3 regions of the Nonomuraea gerenzanensis genome follow, and region 3 is predicted to be linked to each of the others. Evidence: riboswitches for the same ligand, from Rfam matches in the RefSeq annotation. Region 3 holds a riboswitch; each other region holds the start of a gene.
What was found. Region 3 has a riboswitch for thiamine pyrophosphate ahead of LCN96_RS17990 (FAD-dependent oxidoreductase). Riboswitches for the same ligand answer to the same signal wherever they lie in the genome.

Region 1 (7,475 bases), 3.6 Mb from region 3:
GATGTGCACGTCATCGCTTCGTAAGGCTCGCGCGATCATGGGCCGAGGACGTACGGTGGCTGCATGGGTAGAGTCGTGATGCTCGTCATAGGGACCTTGCTGGGTCTCTTCGTGCTGTTCAACTTCCTGCTGCCGATGCTGGCAGGCCTGATCAAGCTCGCTCTGATCATCGGCGTCATCGCGGTCCTCGTCTTCGTGGCGGTCGCCGTGGTGGGCAAGTCCTCCCGCTCGCACTGATCTCGATGCAGCTTCTGTTCGACCCGTGGCTGGTGGGGATCACCATGCTGGCGATCCTGCTGCTGGCCACGTGGGCGGCCACCTTGTTGCCCGCCCTCAGCGGAGAGCCGCCGAGCTTCCCGCTGTCCTACGCGCGCCGCACGGCCTTCCAGCGGCAGCGCGACCCCGACGCGGCCGGCCGGTCGCGTCCACGAGCGCCTTAGGCGTGCCCCGCTTCCCTCACACGCAAGCGGGGCTCTCTCGACCATGAGCGAGCCCGGACATCCCCCTTCCAGGAGACAGGGCTCATGATCGATTCTCTTGTCACGTTCGTCATCAGCATGTCCGGCGGCAGCGCCGCGCTCGGGATCGTGCTGTTCACGCTGGCCGTACGGCTGCTGCTGCTGCCGCTCAACATCCGCCAGGCCCGCACCATGAAGATCCGCGAAAGGCTCGCACCGAAGCTGCGTGAGCTGCAGAAACGCCACCAGCGCAACCCCGAGCGGCTGTCGAAGGAGCTGAACGCGCTCTACGCCAGGGAAGGCACCTCGCCGTTCGCCGGGTTCCTGCCGATGCTGGCGCAACTGCCGTTCATGTGGCTGATGTACAACGTCGCCACGCACCAGACGGCGCTCGTCGGCCACCAGCTTTTCGGCGCACCACTGGGCCAGCAGGTCGCCGGGGTGATCTCCAATTACGGTCTGGTCAGCGGACCGGTTTTGGTCTTTGTATTGGTCATCGCGCTGGTCGCAGCGATGGCCTGGCTCTCCGCCAGGCAGATGAAGATCGCCGAGGAGCAGCCGGAGCTGATGAAGAAGATCATGCGGCTGCTGCCGTACGGTTCGGTGCTGGCCGCGCTCGTGCTGCCGCTGGCCGCCGGGCTCTACCTGCTCGTCTCGACGGCATGGGCCGTCACCGAGCGGGCGGCACTCGACAGGCGGCTCCAGCCCGCCTAGCTAGCTGACCTCACGCAGGGCCGCCACCTGCCCGTTCACCGACTGACTGGGAGCGGGCAGGATGGCCCAGACGGTCGTCGTGTCGCCGTCGTGCCTGACCCCCCAGCTCTCGGCCACGTACTCCACGATGCCCAGCCCCCGGCCCCCGAGTGAGGACAGGGTCGGGCGGCCCGCCCGCGGCTCCGTGGCCGCTCCCCCGTCGCTCACCGCCACTTCGATGTGGTCGTCGCTGCGCAGCCAGGCCACCCTGACCATGCCCGACGGCAGCGGATGCGCGTGCCGCAGCGCGTTGCTCAGCAACTCGCTCACCACCAGCACGGCATCGTCGATCGCGGCGGCAAAGACCCCGCTGTCCTGCAGGTCTGTGCTCAGACGCTGGCGGGCGACGGCAACGCTGGACGGCGCGTACGGCAGCAGCACCACGCTTGACACACCCACCTCCCCGTTACCTGTGCCCCCCGCGGGAACACTCCCCGGTACGACCGAAATGCCCCGTTACTCGATCCCAGAAACCGCATCTCGATCACAGCTTGTACACATTGGACGATAGATCAGCTCAACCGTGACCACCTCGTTACCGCATCGGTGTGTCGGATCGGATAGGGGAAGCACACCTGAGGACAAGCCGCATTCTGGTGCCCCCTTCCGGTCTCGGATGCGCGCTGACATCTCCCCCCTGTGCCCTGGCGAGGCTGCGGACGATGTAGAGACCGAGCCCCACTCCACCAAACCGTCTCCGGTCGCCGCTGTCCACCTGGACGAACCGCTCAAAGATCCGCTCCCGGTCAGGCGGGGCGATACCGACCCCCTCATCATCGACGACGACGACCACGTTGTCCTCCTCCGGCCAGGCCTCCACGCTGATCAGCCCGCCCCGCGGCGAGTACTTGAACGCGTTCTCCAGCAGCTGGCCGAGGATGATGTCGGTGGCCAGCGGGTCGCCCAGCACGTACGGCAGCCCGTCCGGCAGGTCCACCTCCACCCGGTGCTTGTCCGACAGCGCGGGCAGCCCCAGAGTGGCCCCGTGGATCCGCTCACCCAGGTCGAACTCCTCGATCCGGACCTTCAGCTCGTCGGCCCCCGCCCTGGCGCCCAGCAGCAGGTGGTCCATCAGCTCGCCCAGCGACCTGGCCCGCTCGGCGATCGTGTGCACGGCCGAGCGCCGCTCGGGATCGCTCATCTTGTCCCAGCGCGAGTCCAGCGTGCTGGCGAAGCCCCGCACGATCGTGATCGGCGTGCGCAGCTCGTGGCTGGTCGTGGCCAGGAACAGGTCCTTGGCCTCCTCCAGCTCCTTGGCCGCGGTCACGTCGCGGAAGTCGACGACGACCTCGCCGGTCTCCTCGATCTGCGCGCTGACCACGTCCAGCCACCGCCCGTTGTCGAGCTGGAAGGTGCCCTTCTCCCCGGCCCCCGGCACGGGGAACGGCGGCGGCCCGCCGATGACGGTCTCGTCGGGCAGCGCGGTCAGCTCGGCCGCGGCCGGGTTCCAGCGCACGACGCGGCCGCTGTGGTCGAGCACGGCGATGCCGTCGGCGCTGGCGTCGAACACCGCGCGCTCGTGCGCCCGCTGCCGCACCGCCTCCTGGTAGGCCACCGCGTTGCCGACCGCGATGCCCGCGTGCCCGGCCAGCAGCTCCAGCAGCTCCAGCTCCAGATGGCCGGGCGTGCTGTTGGCGAACAACGCGTACAGCGCGCCGTACGGCCGCCCGCCCACGGCGGCCAGCCCCAGCGCGATCGTGTGCAATCCGCCCAGCCGGGCCCACACCAGGTCGTCGAGCCCGTTCGACTCCAGCAGCACGGTCTTGCCGGTGCGTAAAAGTTTGTCCACGAGACTCGTCCGCAGGTCGGTGGTGGTCCCCCTGATCGAGGCGGGCAACTGGTACGTGCTGACCAAGCGCAGCCGATCCCCCTCGATCAGTACGAAACCGCCCGCGTCCGCGCCGGTCAGCTCGGTGAGGCTGGCCGAGATCCGGTCCAGCACGGCCGACAGCTCCAGCTCGGAGTTGATGTCGCCGACCACGTCGGTGAGCCGGCGCACCAGCCTGGCCCGGCGTGCCACCCGCTCCCTGGCCACGTGGTCGGCCAGCGCCGGGTGGTAGACGCACACGTAGCCGCCCACGGCGCTGCCCAGGCGCAGGGCGCTGATGTCCACCCGCAGGTCGAGCAGGGTGCCGTTGCTGTGCAGGCGCCTGGTGCGCAGCGAGACGGGCTCGCCGGTGCGCACCCGCTCCAGCGCGGCCGTGTGCTCGGTGGTCAGCTCGTCGGGCACGATGGGCGCCCGGCGCCCGAGCACCTCCTCGGCGCGCCACCCGAACACCCGCTCCGCCGCGGCGTTCCAGACCAGCACACTCTGGTCCCTGTCGAGCGCCACGACGGCGTTGGGCGAGCTGGCGAGCGCCGCGCGAGCGATCTCATCGTCACTACCGGCCCATTCGTCCCCCACTACTCCATAGTGCACGCGGTGCGGTGGGTGCGTCGGGAGATCCGTCCGATACGCTGCGGTCACGGTGATTCCCGGCGGTGGGAGGGTGCGAGGCATGTCGAGCAACGATCTCGATGCCCTGTTGCGGGTGACCTCCAGCACCTATCGGGGTGAGACCCCGCCCGACATCGCCTTCGGCACCTACGACGGCGCGGTGGGCCGGCTGGTGCTGGCCGTGACGGGCAAGGGCATCGCGGCGTGCAGCTTCGAGGCGGAGAACGACGTCTTCGAGCTGCTCACCCGGCACGTGGGCAGCTTCATCGGGCCCGAGGCCAGGCGGCTCGACCCGGTGCGCAGAGAGCTCGACGCGTACTTCTCCGGGCGGCTGCGTACCTTCACCACGCCGGTGGACCTGCGGCTGGCCACGCCGTTCGCACGCACGGTGCTGCAGAAGACGGTGGCCGTGCCCTACGGCACCACCACCACGCTGGAGCAGATCGGCGAGAGCATCGGCCGGCCCCGCGCGCTGCGGGCGATCGGCAACGCGCTGGCCTCCAACCCCGTCTGCGTGATCGTGCCCTGCCACCGGGTGGTGCGCGAGGACGGCGCGCTCGGCGACTACGCGGGCGGCCAGTCCGCCAAGCAGCACCTGCTCAACGTCGAACGGCGGGCCTCGGAGTCAGCAGGCCGATGAGCAGCGTGACCAGCGCGGCCACCAAGGCCCCGCCCAGCGCCCCGTTCATCCACACCTGCCGGGTGAAGCCGATGCTCTCGCGCACGCTCGTCCAGATCCCGTCCCAGGCGGCGATGGTCGGCGTCGAGGTCGTCAGCCAGTAGGCCACGAAGCCCAACGCCCACGGCACCAGCATCGGCCAGCGCGAGGGCGCGTGCTCGTCGGTGTTCCAGCGCCGGGCGCCGCCGAGCAGGAAGTAGTCGACGGCCAGCACCGCGAACATCGGCACGAACACCGCCCCGATCACGCCCAGGAACGCGCCGTACGAGGTCACGTCCACGATCAGGGCGATCACGACGGTCAGCACCCCGATCGCGACGGAGAAGACGCGCCGGTCGACCCGCGGCATCAGGTTCTGCAGCGAGACCGTGGTGGAGTAGACGTTGGCGAAGGACTGGTCGGTCTCGCGCAGCACCAGGACGGCGAAGAACAGCGCGCCCAGCGGCACCGCGACGAACGTGCCGAACACGGCGTCCGCGTCGCCCGCGATGGCCACCGCGTACACGCCCAGCCCGAGGCAGGCCACCTGGGCCAGCGTGTAACCGCCGACCACGCCGGTGAAGGCGGCGCCGGTGGAGCGCGAGTGCCGGGCGAAGTCGGCGGCCATCGGCACCCACGACACCGACAGCGCGATCACGTAGTCGACGGCGGCGGGGAAGGCGGTCCAGGAGCCGCCCTCCTGCGCGGGCGCCGCACGCAGGAAGAACCAGGCGAACCAGATCATCGCGATGATCACGCCGATGGTGACGTACCTGCGCAGCACCCGGATCGAGCCGAGCGGCCAGATCGACAGCGCGGTGGTGAGCACTCCCGCCACGATCACCCACACCGCGTACGGCACCGCGGGGAAGATCGCCCCGGCGCCGGTGGCGATCACCCAGAGCTCGAAGGCGCCCCAGCCGAGCATCTGCACGATGTTCAGCACTGTGGGCGCGTAGGAGATCCGCGCCCCGAACAGCCCGCGCAGCAGCACCATCGACGGCTGCCCCGTCTGCGTGCCGGGGATGGCGGACAGCCCCACCATGGCGGTGCCGATCAGGCTGCCGACCACGGTCGCCACGAGCGCCGCAGCCAGGCTCAGCGGGGCGTTGCCGAGCGGGTTGACCAGGAACATCGCCCCGGAGAAGCCGAGCAGGCTGACGCCGAGGTTCGCCCAGAGCGCGCCCTGGTCGAGCACGCCCAGGGTCTTCGGCGGCCGGCCTTCGAGTGTCAGCGGAACTTCGTCGGCGACATGCGTCATCGCACACTCCCTACGCCGGCATTACCCGGACAGGTTCAGGCGGTCGGCAGCGGCTAGGTAGCTGCCCTCTCAGCCCGGCACCCCGAGCTCCCGCGACGATCTGTAGTTTGCGCCCTCATCATGCCTCAATGACAGCGAAACCGCCATAGTGGGCGGGTTCAGGCGACGTACGGCGGCTGCCCCGTCTCGCTGACCATCGGCTTGCTGGCGGACTCCCACGCCTGCATGCCGCCCCCCACGTTGACCGCGTCGCGCCCGAGCTGGTTGAGCCAGGCCGCCACGTTCATGGAGCGCCCGCCCACCCGGCAGACGACGTAGACGGTGCGGTCGGCGGGCACCTCGTCGACCCGGCCCTGAATCTGGGTCATGGGGATGTGCACGGCCTCGGGGGCGTGCCCGGCCAGCCATTCGTCCTGCTCGCGGACGTCGAGCAGGTAGGCGTCGGAGGGGACGGCGGTGGCCTCGATCTCAGGAACGGTCATGACTCCATCATCTCGCGCCGCTGGTCGTAGGCGGCACGCGCGGCGGCGATCTCCTCCTGGTGCCGCTCGGTCCACGTCACCAGGGACTTGATGGTCTGGTGCAGCGTACGGCCGAGCGGCGTCAGCGCGTAGTCCACGCGGGGCGGCACCACCGGATGGACGGTGCGGCTGACCAGGCCGTCGCGTTCGAGCTGGCGCAGGGTGACGCTGAGCATGCGCTGGCTGATGCCGTCGATCTCGCGGCGCAACTGGGTGAAGCGCAGGCTCTGGCAGTCGAGCAGGGCGATGACCAGCAGCGACCACTTGTCGGCGATGCGGTCGAGTATCTGCCGGACCTCGCAGTCCTCGCGCACGTCCCACTGGCGTACGTCGTAGTCGTCCACGGTGCCTTCGCAGTAACCGAGTGATTCGAAAGTGCCGTCTTCCACGAGATCTCATGCTGTCGCATGATTTTGGCGGTTACAAGAGAGAACCGACCTGCCTATTCGTAACCGGGGGTTCGTTGTGCCTGTCACCGCCCGTACCTGGGGCGTACTGATCGTTTTGTGTGGTGCCATCTTCCTGGAGGGCATCGACGTGGCCATGTTGAACGTCGCCCTGCCGTCCATCCGGGCCGACCTGGGGCTGTCCACGGGCATGCTGAGCGGGGTCGTCAGCGCGTACGTGCTCGGCTACGGCGGCTTCATGCTGCTCGGCGGCCGGGCGGCCGACCTGCTGGGGCGGCGGCGGATGTTCCTGTTCTGGCTGGTGGTGTTCCTGCTCTTCTCGGGGCTCGGCGGTTTCGCGGACGAGGGGTGGGTGCTGCTGGTGGCCAGGTTCGTCACCGGGGTGGCCGCCGCGTTCATGACGCCCGCCGGGCTGTCGCTGATCACCACGAACTTCCCCGAGGGCCCGCAGCGCAACCGGGCCCTGCTGATCTACGCGGGCACGGCCGCGGGCGGCTTCGCGCTGGGGCTGGTGGTCGGCGGGCTGCTGACCGCGATCGGCTGGCGGTGGGTGTTCTTCGCCCCGGTCCTGCTGGCGCTGGTCATCCTGCTCGCCGCCATCCCCCTGATCAAGGACCAGCCGACGCGGCCGGCGGCGGGCGGCTTCGACATCGCGGGCGCGATCAGCATCACCGGCGCGATGATCCTGCTGGTCTACGGCGTCGTACGCCTGGAGCACCCCGCCGACGGCCCCCTGCTGACCGTGGCGTCCTTCGCCGGCGGCCTGGCCCTGCTGGCGATCTTCGTCGCCGTGGAACGCCGCGCGGCCAGCCCGCTGGTCCGGCTCGGGATCCTGCGCTCGGGCCCGCTGGTCCGCGCGAACGTGATGGCCGCGCTGCTGACGGCCTCGTTCTTCGGCTTCCAGTTCCTGGTCACGCTCTACCTCCAGGAGCTGCGCGGCTGGTCCACCATCCAGACGGGGCTGGCCCTGCTGGCGGCCG
Region 2 (7,475 bases), 2.1 Mb from region 3:
AGGCCCGGCCGCTGTCCTTGATGGACACGATCGAGGCGGTCTGGAACTTCTTGTGCCCCTTGCCATTGCCGCCGACGGTGGCCGTGTAGGTCTTGTAGGTCCAGCTCAGGCTGTACTTGATGGTGATCTTGTGCTTGGTCCTGCAGCGGTTGTGCCAGTACACGGTCACCGAGGTGTTGCCGTCACCCCAGGACCAGGCGAAGCACCCGGCCACGCCCCGGTGCACGTCCGCGGCGGCCGGGGTGGCGGCGAGCCCTGCGGCGACGACGGACGCCGCGGCGACGGCCGCCGCACGAGTTCTGATCGACATGAGAGATCCTGCCTTCCGGTGGTCGTGGGAGCCCCGGCGCCCCTGCCGCGCCGGGCTCACTGTCACGTTGCCACCGAAAGAGCGGCAGTCCCCGCCATCAATGTCCAGACCTGCGGCTTCGGACATTGGACAAAGGCTCACTCCACGTAGAGCGTGCCTCCGAGCCGCCGGAACTCGGCCGCCTTCTCCGCGTACCCCGCGTCCCTGATCTCGTGGCTGATCCGCATCGAGCAGAACTTCGGGCCGCACATCGAGCAGAAGTGCGCGGTCTTGGCGGGCGCCGCCGGCAGCGTCTCGTCGTGGAACGAGCGGGCCGTCTCGGGGTCCAGCGACAGGTCGAACTGGTCCTCCCAGCGGAACTCGAACCGCGCGTCCGACAGCGCGTCGTCCCACGCCTGCGCTTGTGGATGACCCTTGGCCAGGTCCGCCGCATGAGCGGCGATCTTGTACGTGATCACGCCGGTCTTCACGTCGTCCTTGTCGGGCAGGCCGAGGTGCTCCTTGGGGGTGACGTAGCAGAGCATGGCCGTGCCGTACCAGCCGATCATGGCGGCCCCGATGCCCGAGGTGATGTGGTCGTAGCCGGGCGCGATGTCCGTCACGAGCGGGCCGAGCGTGTAGAACGGGGCGTCGTCGCACAGCTCGCGCTGCAGGTCCACGTTCTCCTTGATCTTGTGCATGGGGACGTGGCCCGGCCCCTCGATCATCACCTGGACGTCGTGCTCCCTGGCGATCCCCGTCAGCTCGCCCAGCGTGCGCAGCTCGGCGAACTGGGCCTCATCGTTGGCGTCGGCGATGGAGCCGGGGCGCAGGCCGTCGCCGAGCGAGTACGACACGTCGTAGCGGGCCAGGATCTCGCACATCTCGGCGAAGTTCTCGTACAGGAAGCTCTCGCGATGGTGCGCCAGGCACCAGGCGGCCATGATCGAGCCGCCGCGCGAGACGATGCCGGTCTTGCGGCCGGCGGTGAGCGGCACGTGCGCCAGCCGCACGCCCGCGTGCACGGTCACGTAGTCGACGCCCTGCTCGCACTGCTCGATCAGCGTGTCGCGGTAGACCTCCCACGACAGCAGCTCCGGGCGGCCCTTGACCTTCTCCAGCGCCTGGTAGATGGGCACGGTGCCGACCGGGACCGGCGAGTTGCGCAGGATCCACTCGCGGGTCTCGCGGATGTCGGCGCCGGTCGACAGGTCCATGATCGTGTCGGCGCCCCAGCGCGTGGCCCAGGTCATCTTCTCCACCTCCTCCTCGATCGAGGAGGAGACGGCGGAGTTGCCGATGTTGGCGTTGATCTTCACGAGGAACTCGCGGCCGATGATCATGGGCTCGGTCTCGGGGTGGTTGACGTTCGCGGGGATGATGGCCCGGCCCGCGGCGACCTCCTGGCGGACGAACTCGGGCGTGACGCCCTCGCGTACCGCCACGAACTCCATCTCCCTGGTCACCAGCCCGCGCCGGGCGCACCCGACCTGCGTGACCGGGTGACCCACCGCCTGGCGCTCGCGGACCCACTGCTCGCGCAGGCGCGGCAGGCCACGGCGGAGGTCGGGCTCGTAGGCGGGGTCGGTGTACGGGCCCGAGGTGTCGTACAGCGTCACCGACGAGCCGTTGGACAGGTGCACCTGACGCATCGGCACCCGCAGCTCACCGGTGTAGATCTTGAAAAAGCGCGCGTCCGTCATCGCGCAAACTCCCTTCGCCGGCATTATCCGGAGCAGGTTCTGGCGGTCGGCGGCTGTCAGCCGTCCTCTCAGCCCGGTCCGCACCGGGCTCCCGCGTTGGTCGGCGATGATCGTACCCACGCCCCCGCCCACCTGAAACCCGCGCCGCGAGGTTTGGCGATCGCCGTGAGCGGTACGGTCCCCATCAGGGGAAACATGAAGAGATTCGCCGCTGTCGCAGGACTACTCGTCGTGATGGCCGCGTCCGGCGCCACCGCCGCCGCCGGGGACGGCATGGATCAGCACGAAGTCAGCCAGGAACAGTACGACACTCTGATCGCCCAGTGCCGCTACGCCGACACGGGGAAGGCGAAGTGCCGTGCGGCGGTCAAGCGCATGTACCGCGTCGGCCGGACCGACCCGACGCTCGACTGCCGGACGTACTCCGGCGTGACCGTCTGCGGCACGCTCCGGCTCAGCAAGGCCGAGCGCCGATGCGCCCGCGACTCCGAGGCGCAGGGGCTGCCGTTCCGCCGCGCCGAGGTGGAATGTTACGCACTGTCATGATCATCGTCGGTGTGGACGGCTCCCGTACCGGGCTGGAGGCCGCCGGCTGGGCCGCCGCCGAGGCCCAGCTGCGTCAGGAGCCGCTGACCGTGGCGCACGCCGTGCCGAAGTGGGTGTGCGAGGGCGCCGTCCGCTACGCCGAGGTGGCCCAGTGGATGCGCGACGGCGCCGAGACCGTGCTCAACGCCGCCTGCGACCGCGCGCGACGGGTGTGGCCGCAGGTGTCCATGGAAGGCGTGTTGCTGCCGGGCGACCCCCGCTCGGCGCTGGTCAAGGCCTCGGAGGGGGCCACGCTGCTGGTCGTGGGCAGCCGCGGGATCGGCGGGGTGCGGGGCCTGCTCGTCGGGTCGGTCGCGTACGGGGTGGCGGCGCACGCGCCTACGAACGTCATCCTGATCCACGACCCGCCCGCTGCCCCGCGCGCGGAGGTCGTCGCGGGCACCGACGGGTCGCCCTGCGCCGCGCGGGCGATGGAGTTCGCCTTCGCCGAGGCCGAGCTGCGCGGCGCGCGGCTGCGTGCCGTGCAGGCGTGGGCCTGGCCCCATCCCGGCGGCTTCGAGCCGGCCTCCCGTGAGAGCGAGCAGGACACGCTGCGTTCCCTGAAGGAGTCGCTGAGCGTGCACCGGGAGCGGCACCCCGGCGTGCACGTGGTGGCCGAGGTGGTGCACGGGCATCCGGTGGAGGTGCTCAAGGAAGCCGCCAGGCGCGCCGACCTGCTGGTGGTGGGCTCGCGCGGGCACGGGCAGCTCGCGGGCATGCTCATCGGCTCCATCAGCCAGGGCCTGCTGCACCATGCCCCGTGCCCGATGGCGGTGGTGCGCGGCTGAAACTTACATCCGTCCTCCCAGGTCAGCACCGCGTCATGATCGCCGTGCTTCCCGGCGCCGAACCGCCGCTCCTACGATCTGCGCAGGTTCATGGAGCCGCTGCGGCTCCTCCGTTCCGCGCTGTCGTACGACGGGAGAGCATGGATGCGCAGCAGGATCGCCTCCGTAACGGCCGCGCTGGTGGCGCTGGCCGCAGCGGTGTTATTCGCCACCACGGCCACGGCCAGCGCCGCCCCCATCAGGATCATGCCGCTGGGCGACTCGATCACCGGATCCCCCGGCTGCTGGCGGGCCCTGCTCTGGAACCGCCTTCAGAGCGCCGGCCACACCGACATCGACTTCGTCGGCACCCTGCCCCCGCAGGGCTGCGGAGTGGCCCACGACGGCGACAACGAGGGTCACGGCGGCTATCTCGCCACCAACATCGCCAACCAGAACCTGTTGCCCGGCTGGCTCTCCGCCACCCGGCCCGACATCGTGGTGATGCACCTGGGCACCAACGACGTGTGGAGCAACATCGCCCCGGCGACGATCCTCAGCGCGTTCACGACGCTGGTGAACCAGATGCGGGCCGGTAACCCGAACACGAAGATCCTCGTCGCCAAGATCATCCCGATGAACCCGTCCTCCTGCGCCGAATGCGCCCAGCGCACCGTGAACTTCAACGACGCCATCCCCGCCTGGGCCGCCGCGACCACCACCCCGCAGTCGCCGATCACGGTCGTGGACCAGTGGACGGGCTTCAGCACCGCCACCGACACCTACGACGGGGTGCACCCGAACGCGGCCGGCGACCAGAAGATGTCCGACAAGTGGTACCCGGCCCTGGTGACCGCCCTGGCCGGCGGTGGCACCGCCACCCCCACCGTCACCAGCACCGTCACGCCGCCTCCCGGCAAATGCACGGCCACGTACCAGGCGACGGGGCAGTGGCAGGGCGGCTTCCAGGGCGAGGTCACCGTCAAGAACACCGGCACCACGCCGAGGTCCGCCTGGACCGTGGCGTGGACGTTCGCCAACGGTCAGCAGATCACCCAGCTGTGGGGCGGCACGCTGAGCGCCACCGGGTCGTCGGTGACCGTGCGCAACGCCGCGTGGAACGGCACGCTGGCGCCGGGGGCCTCGACCACGTTCGGCTTCCTGGGCTCCTGGAACGGCGCCAACACCGCTCCGGCCCCTAGTTGCTCGTGATGGGTGCCACGCGGGGTGCCGCCAGCCGTACGTAGTCGGCGGTGGCGAGCGCCACGGAGCGGTCGAGCCTGGCAGCGTTGAAGTACAGCTCGGGCTGGTCCAGCAGGGACGGATCCGCGACCAGCTCGAGCCGGGGGTCGTAGCTGAACGGGAGCACGGTCCCGCTCACGCTGCCCGCCAGCTCCTCGGCCTTCTCCGTGCCGGCGAAGGCCACGTACGTGCCGTCGAGCAGCGCCTTGACCGCCTGCAGATCGAGGCGCGCGTCGCCGGGGACGACGGCCAGCACGTGCCTGGTCCGCTTCTTGCCGATCTTGACCATCACGATCAGGCACTTGGCCGCCTGCGCCACGTCGTGCCCGCGCAACGCGCTGACCTGCTCGGTACGGCCCTCGGGCGCGTGGTCGATCAGCCTGTACCGCGCTCCTGCGGCGTCCAGGTCGGCGATCAGACGCTCGTAGGCGGCGTACGGCGACGCCTTCGCGCTCAACGGGCCGCCTGCACCACAGGAGCCCCCTCACTGGCCTGCACCAGCACGAACCCCTGCCCCGTGAACGCCAGCTGCATGGCCTCCCCGCTCCCCCGCCCGATCAGCGCCCCCGCCTTCAACGTCCGATTGACCCCGACCTGCAACCCCGCGCTCCAGCACACAGCCGACTGCCCGTCCGCGAAGGTCGGCATGCGCGCCGCATCCAGCAGCACCGGCGTGCCATGCGTGGTCACCGCCACCCACCCGGTCCCCGTCACCGTGGTGTTGAACAGCCCACCGGCCGCCATCCCGGCCCCCTGAACCCGCTGGATGTCCCAGGTGAGCTGCGGCTGGAAGGCCAGCAGGTTGCGCCCGTTGACCGTGATCCCCTCGTTCTCCAGGTAGAACAGGTGGATGTCGTCGGCGTTGTCGGCCAGGTAGAGCAGCCCTTCACCACGCACCCGCATCAGCGAGGCGCCCTCACCCGTCATGGCCTTCTTGAACATCTTCCCGATGCCGCCGGAGCCCTCGTAGTCGAAGTCCATCCGCCCCTGGAAGGCGACCATGGACCCCTGCTTGGCCAGCACCTCGTGCGGGAGCTGGACCCGCAGCATCTTGCCGTTCTCAAGCGCGAACCCCGGAGGCAACTGCTGCGGATCGAGATTCCGAAAGACCGAACTACGCACTTCTCAACCTTCCCTGGCTGTTTCCCGGGCTCTCCACCGGCTCCCACCCGCCGCCGTGACGGCGCCGGCAACCGCTCGCCCGCCCGCCGCTTCAAGAGCGATATGAGCCAATCCAACCAGGTTGTCCACCACCCCCGCCAGGAACCCTCACCCCCGCGCCCCAGCCGCCAGCTCCCGCACCACCTCGATCAACTCAGCCGGATCGAAGGGCTTGGTCAGATACGCGTCCACCCCGATCCCCCACCCCCGGATCTTGTCGTCGTCCTGCGCCCTGGCCGTGATCAGCACCACCTTGATGTGACTGGTGTCCTCCTCCGCCCGCAACCGCTGCGCCGTCGTCCACCCGTCCAGGAACGGCATCATCACATCAAGCGTGATGACATCGGGCATGACGTCCCGCACCCGATCCAGACAGTCCTGCCCATCCGTGGCGGTCACGACCTCGAACCCCTCCAGGTTCAGGTTCACCGCGATGAGCTGCCGGATGACCTCGTCGTCGTCTACTACCAGTACTTTCCCAAGAGCGTCGCCCACGGGCGCAAAGTTAACGCGTAGCGGCCTGGTCACGCCGGGTTTCGCTGGAAGTGTTCGCGAGCCTTTATCTGGTGACGAGTGGTGCTCAGAAGCTGATAGCCTTTCACTCGTTGAGCCCCCTTAGCTCAGGGGATAGAGCACCGGCCTCCGGAGCCGGGTGCGCAGGTTCGAATCCTGCAGGGGGCACACAGATCTTCAACCGCCGATCCTCCCTCGGGAGGGTCGGCGATGGCGTTTGTCGAGGCCTTGGTCGCTGGCCACCGCCCGGCGAGGCCGTGCTCGCGCACCACCCGCTTGTGGTTGACCTTCATCCCGGCCGCACGCAACCCGGCCGTCCGACTCAAGGCCCCAGGCATGGTTCAGGGGAGACATGCGGTGACGAGCCCGGCAAGCCGGGAGACACCCTCCTCGATCAGTTGCGGGTTGAGCAGGCTGATCGACAGCCGAAGCTGGTTGAACCCATCCTTCCCACCATAGAAGTGATGCATCGGCGTGAACAAAACGCCATGATCGCGGGCAGCGTGTTCCAACAGCTCGTCATCCACGACGAAGGGCACGGTGACGGTGATGAAGAACCCGCCCGTCGGCGCGTTCCAGGTGACTCCCGGGACGGCGCCGAGCCGGCGGGTGAGTTCGTCCAGCGTGAGGTGGAGGTTGCGCTGGTAGATGGCGGTCTCGCGGGCGTTGGCCCGGGCCAGGCTGAAGTCGTGGCGCAGCAGCTTGCCGGCGATCACCGCCTGGGCGATGGGCGAGGTGTTCACGGTGAGCATGCCCTTGAGCTTCGCGAGCTCGTCGGCGAGCGAGCCGCCCCCCGCTACGTGCTGGTCCGCCACGACGTAGCCGACCCGGGCGCCGGGCATGCCGGTCTTGGCGAAGGAGCCGAGGTAGACGACGGTCGCCGCATGGTCGAGGGACTTCAGCGTGGGGAGGCGGTCCTGGCCGAGGAGTCCGTACGCGTTGTCCTCCAGGATCAGGATGCCGTGGGCCGCGGCGACCTCCAGGAGGCGATGGCGGGCGGGCAGGTCCATGCTGGTGCCGGTGGGGTTGGCGAAGTTCGGGGTCACGTAGCAGGCCCGGACCCGGGCGCCCTGGTCCTGGGCGCGTTTCAGTTGGTGCTCAAGGTGGTCGAGGTCGATGCCGTTGTCGGTGGACTGGACCGGCCAGACAGGGGTGTCGGTGAGCAGCGCCGCTCCGGTCAGGCCGACGTAGGTGGGCGTGGGGGCGAGCAGGACG
Region 3 (7,475 bases):
GCCGCCCCGGGGTCGTCGGCCTCGGTGATCGCCCGTACCACCACCACGCGCCGCACCCCGTACGACATCACCTCATCCAGATTGCCGAGGTCGATGCCGCCGATCGCGAACCACGGCCGCGAGGTCTCCAGCGACGCCGCGTGCCGGAGCAGCGGCGGGCCGGGGGCCGGGCGGCCGGGCTTGGTCGGGGTGGGCCAGGTGGGGCCACAGCAGAAGTAGTCGACGCCCTCCTCCACAGCCGCGGCGGAAGCCTCGGCGGCGGAGTGGGTGGACCGTCCGATGACGATGTCGTCGCCGAGTATCTCTCGCGCGACCGTCACAGGAAGGTCGTCCTGCCCCAGATGGAGCACGTCGGGCCGGGCGGCGTAGGCGATGTCCGCCCGGTCGTTGACGGCCAGCAGCTTGCCGTGCCGGTCGCAGGCGTCGCGGAAGACTTCGAGGAGCGCGAGTTCTTCGCGGGCCTCCAGGCCTTTCTCCCGCAGCTGGATGATGTCCACGCCGCCGGCCAGCACCGAGTCGAGGAACTCTGCCAGATCGCCGCGGTCGCGGCGGCCGTCTGTGCAGAGATAGAGGCGGGCCTCAGAAAGCGAGGGCTTGGGCACGCCGCTTGACCTCAGTGTGACGGCCGGCCTTGATCGCCTCGATGGGCGACCCCGGCAGGGACTCGTCTGGGGTGAAGAGCCAGCGCAGCGACTCCACGTCGTCGTACCCGGCGTCCTGCAACACGGTCAGTGTGCCGGGCAGGCCCTTCATCACGTCCTTTCCATCGAGGAACACCGCAGGCACCTGTGGCCCGCCGCTGCCCCGGCGCACGCCGAGGAGCTTGTGGTCCCTGAGGAGTTGCTTGGCCCGGCCGATCGGGAGATCGAGGCGCGAGGCCACTTCGGGGAGGGTGAGCCACTCGTCTACGAGCTGGTCGGTCTCCCGGTCGATCTGTGCAACAGAAAGCGTCACGAAACCACAACTACCACATGGCGTGCTTGCTCAAACAACACAATCCCGTAGGGGTACTTGTGGATCTACCAGGCGTTCGGCTTGGAGGCGGGAGCCTGCATCGATGATTCTGCGCCCCTGTACGAGGTCCCGCGGCCGGTCCACGGCCAGCACCGCGGCCAGGGTGTCGTCGGCGGTGAGCCACACGGCCGACCATTTTCCTTCGGGCTCACCCCGGTAGATCAGCCGGTCACCGGCGGGATGGTGGCCGGCGTACTGCAGCATGTGCCCGAACTGCTCCGACCAGAAGTACGGCACCGGGTCGTACACCGCCTCCTCCCCCAGCAGCGTCGCGGCGGCGACCTCAGGGGCGTTGAGCGCGGTGTCCCAGTGCTCCACCCGCAGCCTGGTCCGCCAGCGGCGCGACCACCAGGCGGCGCAGTCGCCGACCGCGACGACGCCGGGCAGCGAGGCCCGCAGGTGCTCGTCGGTGACCACGCCGTTGTGCAGGTCGATGTCGGCGTCGGCGAGCCATTCGACGGCCGGCCGCACGCCGATCCCGGTGACGACCACGTGCGCCTCGACGAACTCCCCGCCCACCAGCCGCACGCCGCCCTCGTCCACGGAGTCGACCATGGTGCCGAGCCGCAGGTCGATCCCGTCGTACCAGGGCAGGGTGCGCTTCCCGAGCTCCGCGCCGACGGCGGTGGACAGCGGGGCGGAGGCGGACTCGACGACCGTCACCGCGCAGCCCGCGCGCCGGGCGGCGGTGGCGACCTCCGCGCCGATCCAGCCGGCGCCGATGATCGCGACGCGGGCGCCCGGGACGAGCATGGCGCGCAGCTCGTGGGCGTCGTCGAGGGTGCGCAGGACGTGCTGGGGCCCGTCGCCGGGCAGCCGGATCGGGTCGGCCCCGGTGGCGATGACCAGGCCGTCGTAGGCGACCTCGCCCTCGGTGGTCTCCACGACGCCCGCGCGCAGCGACTTGGCGGCGACGCCCGGCCAGAAGTCCACGCCGAGCGCGTCGAGGTCGGTGTCGACGAAGCTGTTGTCGGCCTCGCCCTTCAGCACCGCCTTCGACAGCGGCGGGCGGTCGTAGGGCCGATGGCGCTCCTGCCCGATCAACGTGATCCGGCCGGTGAAGCCGCGCCCGCGCAGGGCCTCCACCGTACGCACTCCGGCCAGGCCCGCTCCCACCACCACGACATGGTTCACGTTCATGACCATAACGGGGGGCGTACGTGGACGCCGCACCGAGGCCGTAGGCTGGTCGATGTAAGACGCGCGGGAGTCCGGCCGTTACCGGGCTGAGAGGAAGGCTTTACCGGGCCTTCGACCGCAAGACACCTGATCCGGATCATGCCGGCGAAGGGAGCGCATGTGGATGTGATCGTGGGTGGCGGGGTCGTCGGGCTCTCGGTGGCCTGGCGGACGGCCCGTGCGGGGCGGCCCGTCACCGTGGTGGATCCGGCTCCGGGCAGGGGGGCGTCGTACGCGGCGGCCGGGATGCTGGCGCCGGTCAGTGAGGTGACCTACACCGAAGGGCCGTTGTTGCGGCTGGGGGTGGCGTCGCTGCGCCGCTGGCCCGCCTTCGCCGCCGAACTGGCCGCCGACGCGGGTTTCCCTCCTGCGGATGCCGATCCTGGTGTCGGCTCGGGTGGCGGGCTGGGGTTCGCTGATGTGCGGGCGCTGGACCTGCGGGCGGACGGGACGCTGGACGTGGCGTTCGGGGCCGACGACATGGAGGCGCTGGGCGAGCTGGCCGCGTACATGGAGAAGCTGGGGTTGCCGGTCGAGCGGCTCACCGGGCGCGAGTGCCGCCGGCTGGAGCCGATGCTGGCCCCGTCCGTGCGCGGCGGCCTGCTGGCGCCGGGCGACGCGTGGGTGGACCCGCGCCGCGTGACGGCGGCCCTGCTGGTCGCGCTGGAACGGCTGGGCGTCCCTGTGGTGCGGGCGCGCGCGACCGAGCTGCTGCGGGAGGGTGACCGGGTGGCAGGGGTACGCCTCGCGCCACCGGCCGCCGAGGACGGCTCGGACCACCACGACCTCCCCGGCGAGCTGCGGGGCGAGCGGGTCGTGCTGGCGGCCGGGGCGTGGAGCGCCGAGCTGGCCGAGGTGCCGGTGCGGCCGGTCAAGGGGCAGATCATGCGGTTGCGCTCGCCCCAGCCCCTGCTCGGCCGGTGTGTACGCGGCACCGTGCACGGCTCGTCGGTCTACCTCGTCCCCCGGGGAGACGGTGAGCTGGTGGTCGGGGCCACGCAGGAGGAGATGGGGTTCGACACCAGGGTGACGGCCGGCGGGCTCTGGGAGCTGCTGCGGGACGCCAGGGAGCTGGTGCCGGGCGTCACCGAGCTGGAGGTCGCCGACGTGGTGGCGGGGCTGCGCCCGGGGACTCCGGACAACCTGCCGCTGATCGGCCCGAGCGGGACGCCGGGGCTGGTGTACGCGACCGGGCACCATCGGGGCGGCGTGCTGCTCGCCCCGCTCACGACGGCGATCCTGCTGGGCGAGGAGAGCGAGCTGGCGGCACTGTGCACGCCGGGGAGATTTCGGGAAATTTCATGATTGTTGTGATCAACGGCTCCACCCACGAGGTGGCCGACGGCATGACCGTGGCTCAAGCCGTACATACTCTGACCTCGGCCACCACCGGAGTGGCCGTGGCCGTGAACGACGAGGTGGTCACGCGCAGCACCTGGGAGACGACGGCGCTGCGCGACCGTGACCGCGTGGAGGTTCTGACGGCGGTGCAAGGTGGATGATCTGATCATCGCCGGGGAGAAGTTCTCCTCCCGGCTCATCATGGGGACCGGTGGCGCCCCCTCGCTGGAGGTGCTGGACCAGGCGCTGGTCGCTTCGGGCACCGAGCTGACCACGGTGGCGATGCGGCGGCTCGATCCCGGCGCCCGCGGCTCCGTGCTGGACGTGCTGCGCGAGCGCGGCATCAAGGTGCTGCCCAACACCGCGGGCTGCTTCACCGCGGGCGAGGCCGTGCTGACGGCCAAGCTGGCCAGGGAGGCCCTGGGCACGAACTGGGTCAAGCTGGAGGTCATCGCCGACGAGCGCACGCTGCTGCCCGACCCGATCGAGACGTTCGACGCGGCCGAGCGGCTGGTGGCCGACGGGTTCGTGGTGCTGCCGTACATCGGCGACGACCCGGCGCTGGCCCGGCGGCTGGAGCAGGCCGGGTGCGCGGCCGTGATGCCGCTGGGCGCGCCGATCGGCTCGGGGCTGGGCATCCGCAACCCGCACAACATCGAGCTGATCGTGGAGGCCGCGTCCGTGCCGGTGATCCTCGACGCGGGCATCGGCACGGCCAGCGACGCCGCATTGGCGATGGAGCTGGGCTGCGACGCCGTGTTGCTGGCCACGGCCGTCACCCGGGCGCAGCGGCCCGAGCTCATGGCCGCGGCGATGAAGGCGGCGGTGGTGGCCGGGCGGATGGCGCGGCAGGCGGGCCGCATCCCGCGCCGCCGCTACGCCGAGGCGTCCTCCCCGATGACGCCCTGACAGCCGCCTCCGCCACACGGCAGCGGCACGCCGCGGACGCGCTGCGGGCGGCCACCGCACGGCAGCGGCACGCCGCGGACGCGCTGCGGGCAGCCGCCACACGGCAGCGGCACGCCCGTTGACGCCCTGCGGGCCGCCGCCACACGGCAGCGGCACGCCCGCCGCGCCGGCCCGATGGCGCCCTCGAAACCGGCGCGTGGGCCTCCATGAGGCACCGCAGGGCGTCCGCCGGGCCATCCCGGCGACGGCGTGCCGGAAGGCGGCCTGGCGACGCCCGGAGGCCGCCGCTGTGCCCTCACGGATGACACGCCGAGGGCAGGCGCCGTGCCGGGGCGGGATCCCCGGAGACGGAGGGCGGAGGCGTTCCGCCGAGAACGTCTCCGCATCGGTTTCGGGCGCCGAGGCCATGCCGGTGGCAAAACGCCCGTAAACTCAGCGGGGTGGATACGACGACTGCGGACCCCCTGGTCGGGCGGCTCCTCGATGGGCGCTACCGCATCGAGAGCCGGATCGCCCGGGGCGGTATGGCGACCGTCTACCTCGCGCTGGACATCCGGCTCGACCGGACGGTGGCGCTGAAGGTCATGCACCGCTCGCTCGCCGAGGACCCGGCGTTCGTCCGGCGGTTCATCGGCGAGGCCAAATCGGTTGCCAGCCTCTCGCACCCCAACGTGGTGCACGTCTTCGACCAGGGCACCGACAACGACGTCGTCTACCTGTCGATGGAGTACGTCCCGGGCAAGACCCTGCGCGACATCCTGCGGGAGCGCGGCAGGCTGCCGGCCCGTGAGGCGCTCGAGATCATGATCCCGGTGCTCGCCGCGCTCGGCGCGGCCCACCAGGCCGGGATGGTCCACCGTGACGTGAAGCCCGAGAACGTCCTGATGACCGACGACGGCCGGGTCAAGGTCGTCGACTTCGGCCTGGCCAAGGCGATCGAGGCGACGAACCAGACCCGCACCGGAGTGATGATCGGCACGGTCGGCTACATGGCGCCCGAGCAGGTCATCACCGGCGCCGCCGACGTGCGCAGCGACGTCTACGCAGCGGGCATCATGCTGTTCGAGCTGGTGACAGGACAGCAGCCGTACGACGGGGAGACCCCGATGTCGGTGGCCTACCGGCACGTCCACGACACGGTGCCGCCGCCGTCGTCGCTGGTGCCGGAGGTGCCGCCGCTGGTCGACACGCTGGTGGCGAGCGCGACCGCCCGCGAGCCCGAGCACCGCCCCGCCGACGCGACCGCGATGCTCGTGGCCGCCGTCGACGCGCACCGCATGCTGCCGCGTACGACGATCCCGCCGGGCACCGGCCCCGTCATGTCGCACTCGCAGCCGCTCGCCGCGCCCAGGGGCCCTGGCTCGATGCCGCTCGGCACGCCCTCGATGCCGCAGCCCGCGCCGGCGCACACGCTGATCCAGCCGCGGGCCGAGGCCCCCCAGCGGCGCGGCTTCCGTCCCAACTGGTTCCTGGTGGCGCTCGCCGCCGTGATGGTGGTGGCGGTCGGGCTGACGGGGTGGTACTTCTCCCAGCCCGAGTACGTCGTCGTGCCCGACCTGGTCGGCAAGGACCTCACCACGGCGGAGAAGAACCTCGCCGGCGCCGGGCTGCTGATGCGCAAGGCCGAGGGCCAGTACGACGAGAAGGTGGCCGAGGGCCTCGTCCTCAGCACCGACCCGGGAGCCCAGGCCGAGCTGGAGAAGGGCTCCACGATCACGCTGGTGCTCTCGCTCGGGCCCGAGCGCATCATGGTGCCCAACGTGGAGGGCAAGACCCCCAACGAGGCCCGCGCCGAGATCGCCGGGGCCGGGCTGACCGTCGGCGCCGTCAAGCGCCTGGCCAACCCGGAGGTCGAGCGCGACCGGGTGATCCGCACCTCGCCGCAGTCGGGTGAGAAGCTCAAGAAGGGCGCCAAGGTCAACATCTACGTCAGCGCCGGGCTCACCATGCCCGACGTGAACGGGATGCCGAAGGACCAGGCGGCCGAGTTCCTCAGCCGTCAAGGGTTCAACGTGCAGGTCAACGAGGTCGACGACGACGCGGAGCCGTGCACGGTCATCGCCCAGGCGCCCAAGGCCAAGGCCGAGGTCGACAAGGGCGCGCAGGTCATGGTGACGGTGGCGCGCTGCCAGAGCGACATCTGGGACTTCTTCCGCAGGCACGGCGAGGCCAGGGACGACGAGCAGTTCGCCCTGGTGCCCGGGGTGATCGGCAAGAACGTCAACGACGCCAAGGCCGAGCTGGAGGCGCTCGGGTTCCAGGTGCGGGTGCAGCGGCTGGGCGGCGGTGGCGTGGTGCAGTACCAGCGGCCGGTCCCGAACAGCGAGCGCCCGGCTGGCAGCACCGTCTACCTCTGGCAGTGAGCCGTCGGCGCGTGCCCCCGGGCGGGGCACGCGCCGACGGGGCCGGAGGGCCGGGCGCGCCCCGGCCAGGCAGGCTCGGGCCGGGGTTTCTGTGCCGGTGTGCCCCGGCCCCCGCAGGGTCAGGTCAGGTGGCCGTGCAGGCGTACGCGGGCCAGCCCCCCGTCCGGGTAGATGTCCACCCGCACATGCGTGACCGGCTCCGCCACCGCGAGCCGGAAGCGATGCGGCGTGTCGGGCTGCAGCCGGGTCCTGGCCAGCAGCTCGACCTCGCGCTCCCCGTCCACCCCCGTCAGCGCCACCGCGGCGGGCGCGTTGAACAGCAGGTTCGTGGTGTCGATCTCGGCCAGCCGCACGACGCCCCGCCCCGCCAGCCGGATGACGAGCCAGTCGTTGCCCCCGTCGCGCCGCCGGGCGGTCTCCCAGCCCTCCGCCTGGTGCCGGGCCGTGCCGGGCGCGATGACGTTGTTGGGCGCGGAGTAGAACTCGTCGGAGCAGGCGGTGACGAGCCCGCCGTTGGCGAGCGCGGCCAGGTCGAGCCCGAGCCCGTCGTAGAGGGACAGGTCGGGCCGGACCTCCCCGTGCACGCGCAGCCGGGCGACGCCGCCGTCGGGGTGGATGTTGAGCCGTACGTGGGTGTACCGGGCCTCGTCGGACACCTCGAAGAGGTGC

Region 1: it holds a riboswitch for thiamine pyrophosphate, as region 3 does, so the genes downstream of both, LCN96_RS00735 (purine-cytosine permease family protein) here and LCN96_RS17990 (FAD-dependent oxidoreductase) in region 3, are expected to answer to the same signal.
Region 2: it holds a riboswitch for thiamine pyrophosphate, as region 3 does, so the genes downstream of both, thiC (phosphomethylpyrimidine synthase ThiC) here and LCN96_RS17990 (FAD-dependent oxidoreductase) in region 3, are expected to answer to the same signal.

What each region holds. Positions count from the first base shown of each region.
Region 1 is NZ_CP084058.1:133,518-140,992, reverse strand. It holds gene LCN96_RS00765 (hypothetical protein) at 64-237, shown strand; gene LCN96_RS00760 (DUF6412 domain-containing protein) at 243-440, shown strand; gene LCN96_RS00755 (YidC/Oxa1 family membrane protein insertase) at 525-1,172, shown strand; gene LCN96_RS00750 (ATP-binding protein) at 1,173-1,604, opposite strand; gene LCN96_RS00745 (ATP-binding protein) at 1,747-3,615, opposite strand; gene LCN96_RS00740 (methylated-DNA--[protein]-cysteine S-methyltransferase) at 3,710-4,288, shown strand; gene LCN96_RS00735 (purine-cytosine permease family protein) at 4,248-5,567, opposite strand; TPP riboswitch at 5,558-5,671, opposite strand; gene LCN96_RS00730 (rhodanese-like domain-containing protein) at 5,726-6,049, opposite strand; gene LCN96_RS00725 (winged helix-turn-helix transcriptional regulator) at 6,046-6,477, opposite strand; gene LCN96_RS00720 (MFS transporter) at 6,593-7,475, shown strand, end outside.
Region 2 is NZ_CP084058.1:1,623,036-1,630,510, reverse strand. It holds gene LCN96_RS08015 (hypothetical protein) at 1-310, opposite strand, end outside; gene LCN96_RS08020 (SDR family oxidoreductase) at 1-2, shown strand, start outside; gene thiC (phosphomethylpyrimidine synthase ThiC) at 448-1,992, opposite strand; TPP riboswitch at 1,985-2,097, opposite strand; gene LCN96_RS08005 (hypothetical protein) at 2,188-2,538, shown strand; gene LCN96_RS08000 (universal stress protein) at 2,520-3,365, shown strand; gene LCN96_RS07995 (cellulose binding domain-containing protein) at 3,510-4,556, shown strand; gene LCN96_RS07990 (YbaK/prolyl-tRNA synthetase associated domain-containing protein) at 4,543-5,043, opposite strand; gene LCN96_RS07985 (AIM24 family protein) at 5,040-5,708, opposite strand; gene LCN96_RS07980 (response regulator transcription factor) at 5,856-6,242, opposite strand; tRNA gene LCN96_RS07975 (tRNA-Arg) at 6,357-6,428, shown strand; gene LCN96_RS07970 (aminotransferase-like domain-containing protein) at 6,602-7,475, opposite strand, start outside.
Region 3 is NZ_CP084058.1:3,736,567-3,744,041, reverse strand. It holds gene thiE (thiamine phosphate synthase) at 1-602, opposite strand, end outside; gene LCN96_RS18000 (Rv2175c family DNA-binding protein) at 580-954, opposite strand; gene LCN96_RS17995 (NAD(P)/FAD-dependent oxidoreductase) at 985-2,148, opposite strand; TPP riboswitch at 2,208-2,324, shown strand; gene LCN96_RS17990 (FAD-dependent oxidoreductase) at 2,293-3,498, shown strand; gene thiS (sulfur carrier protein ThiS) at 3,495-3,695, shown strand; gene LCN96_RS17980 (thiazole synthase) at 3,688-4,443, shown strand; gene pknB (Stk1 family PASTA domain-containing Ser/Thr kinase) at 4,884-6,806, shown strand; gene alc (allantoicase) at 6,926-7,475, opposite strand, start outside.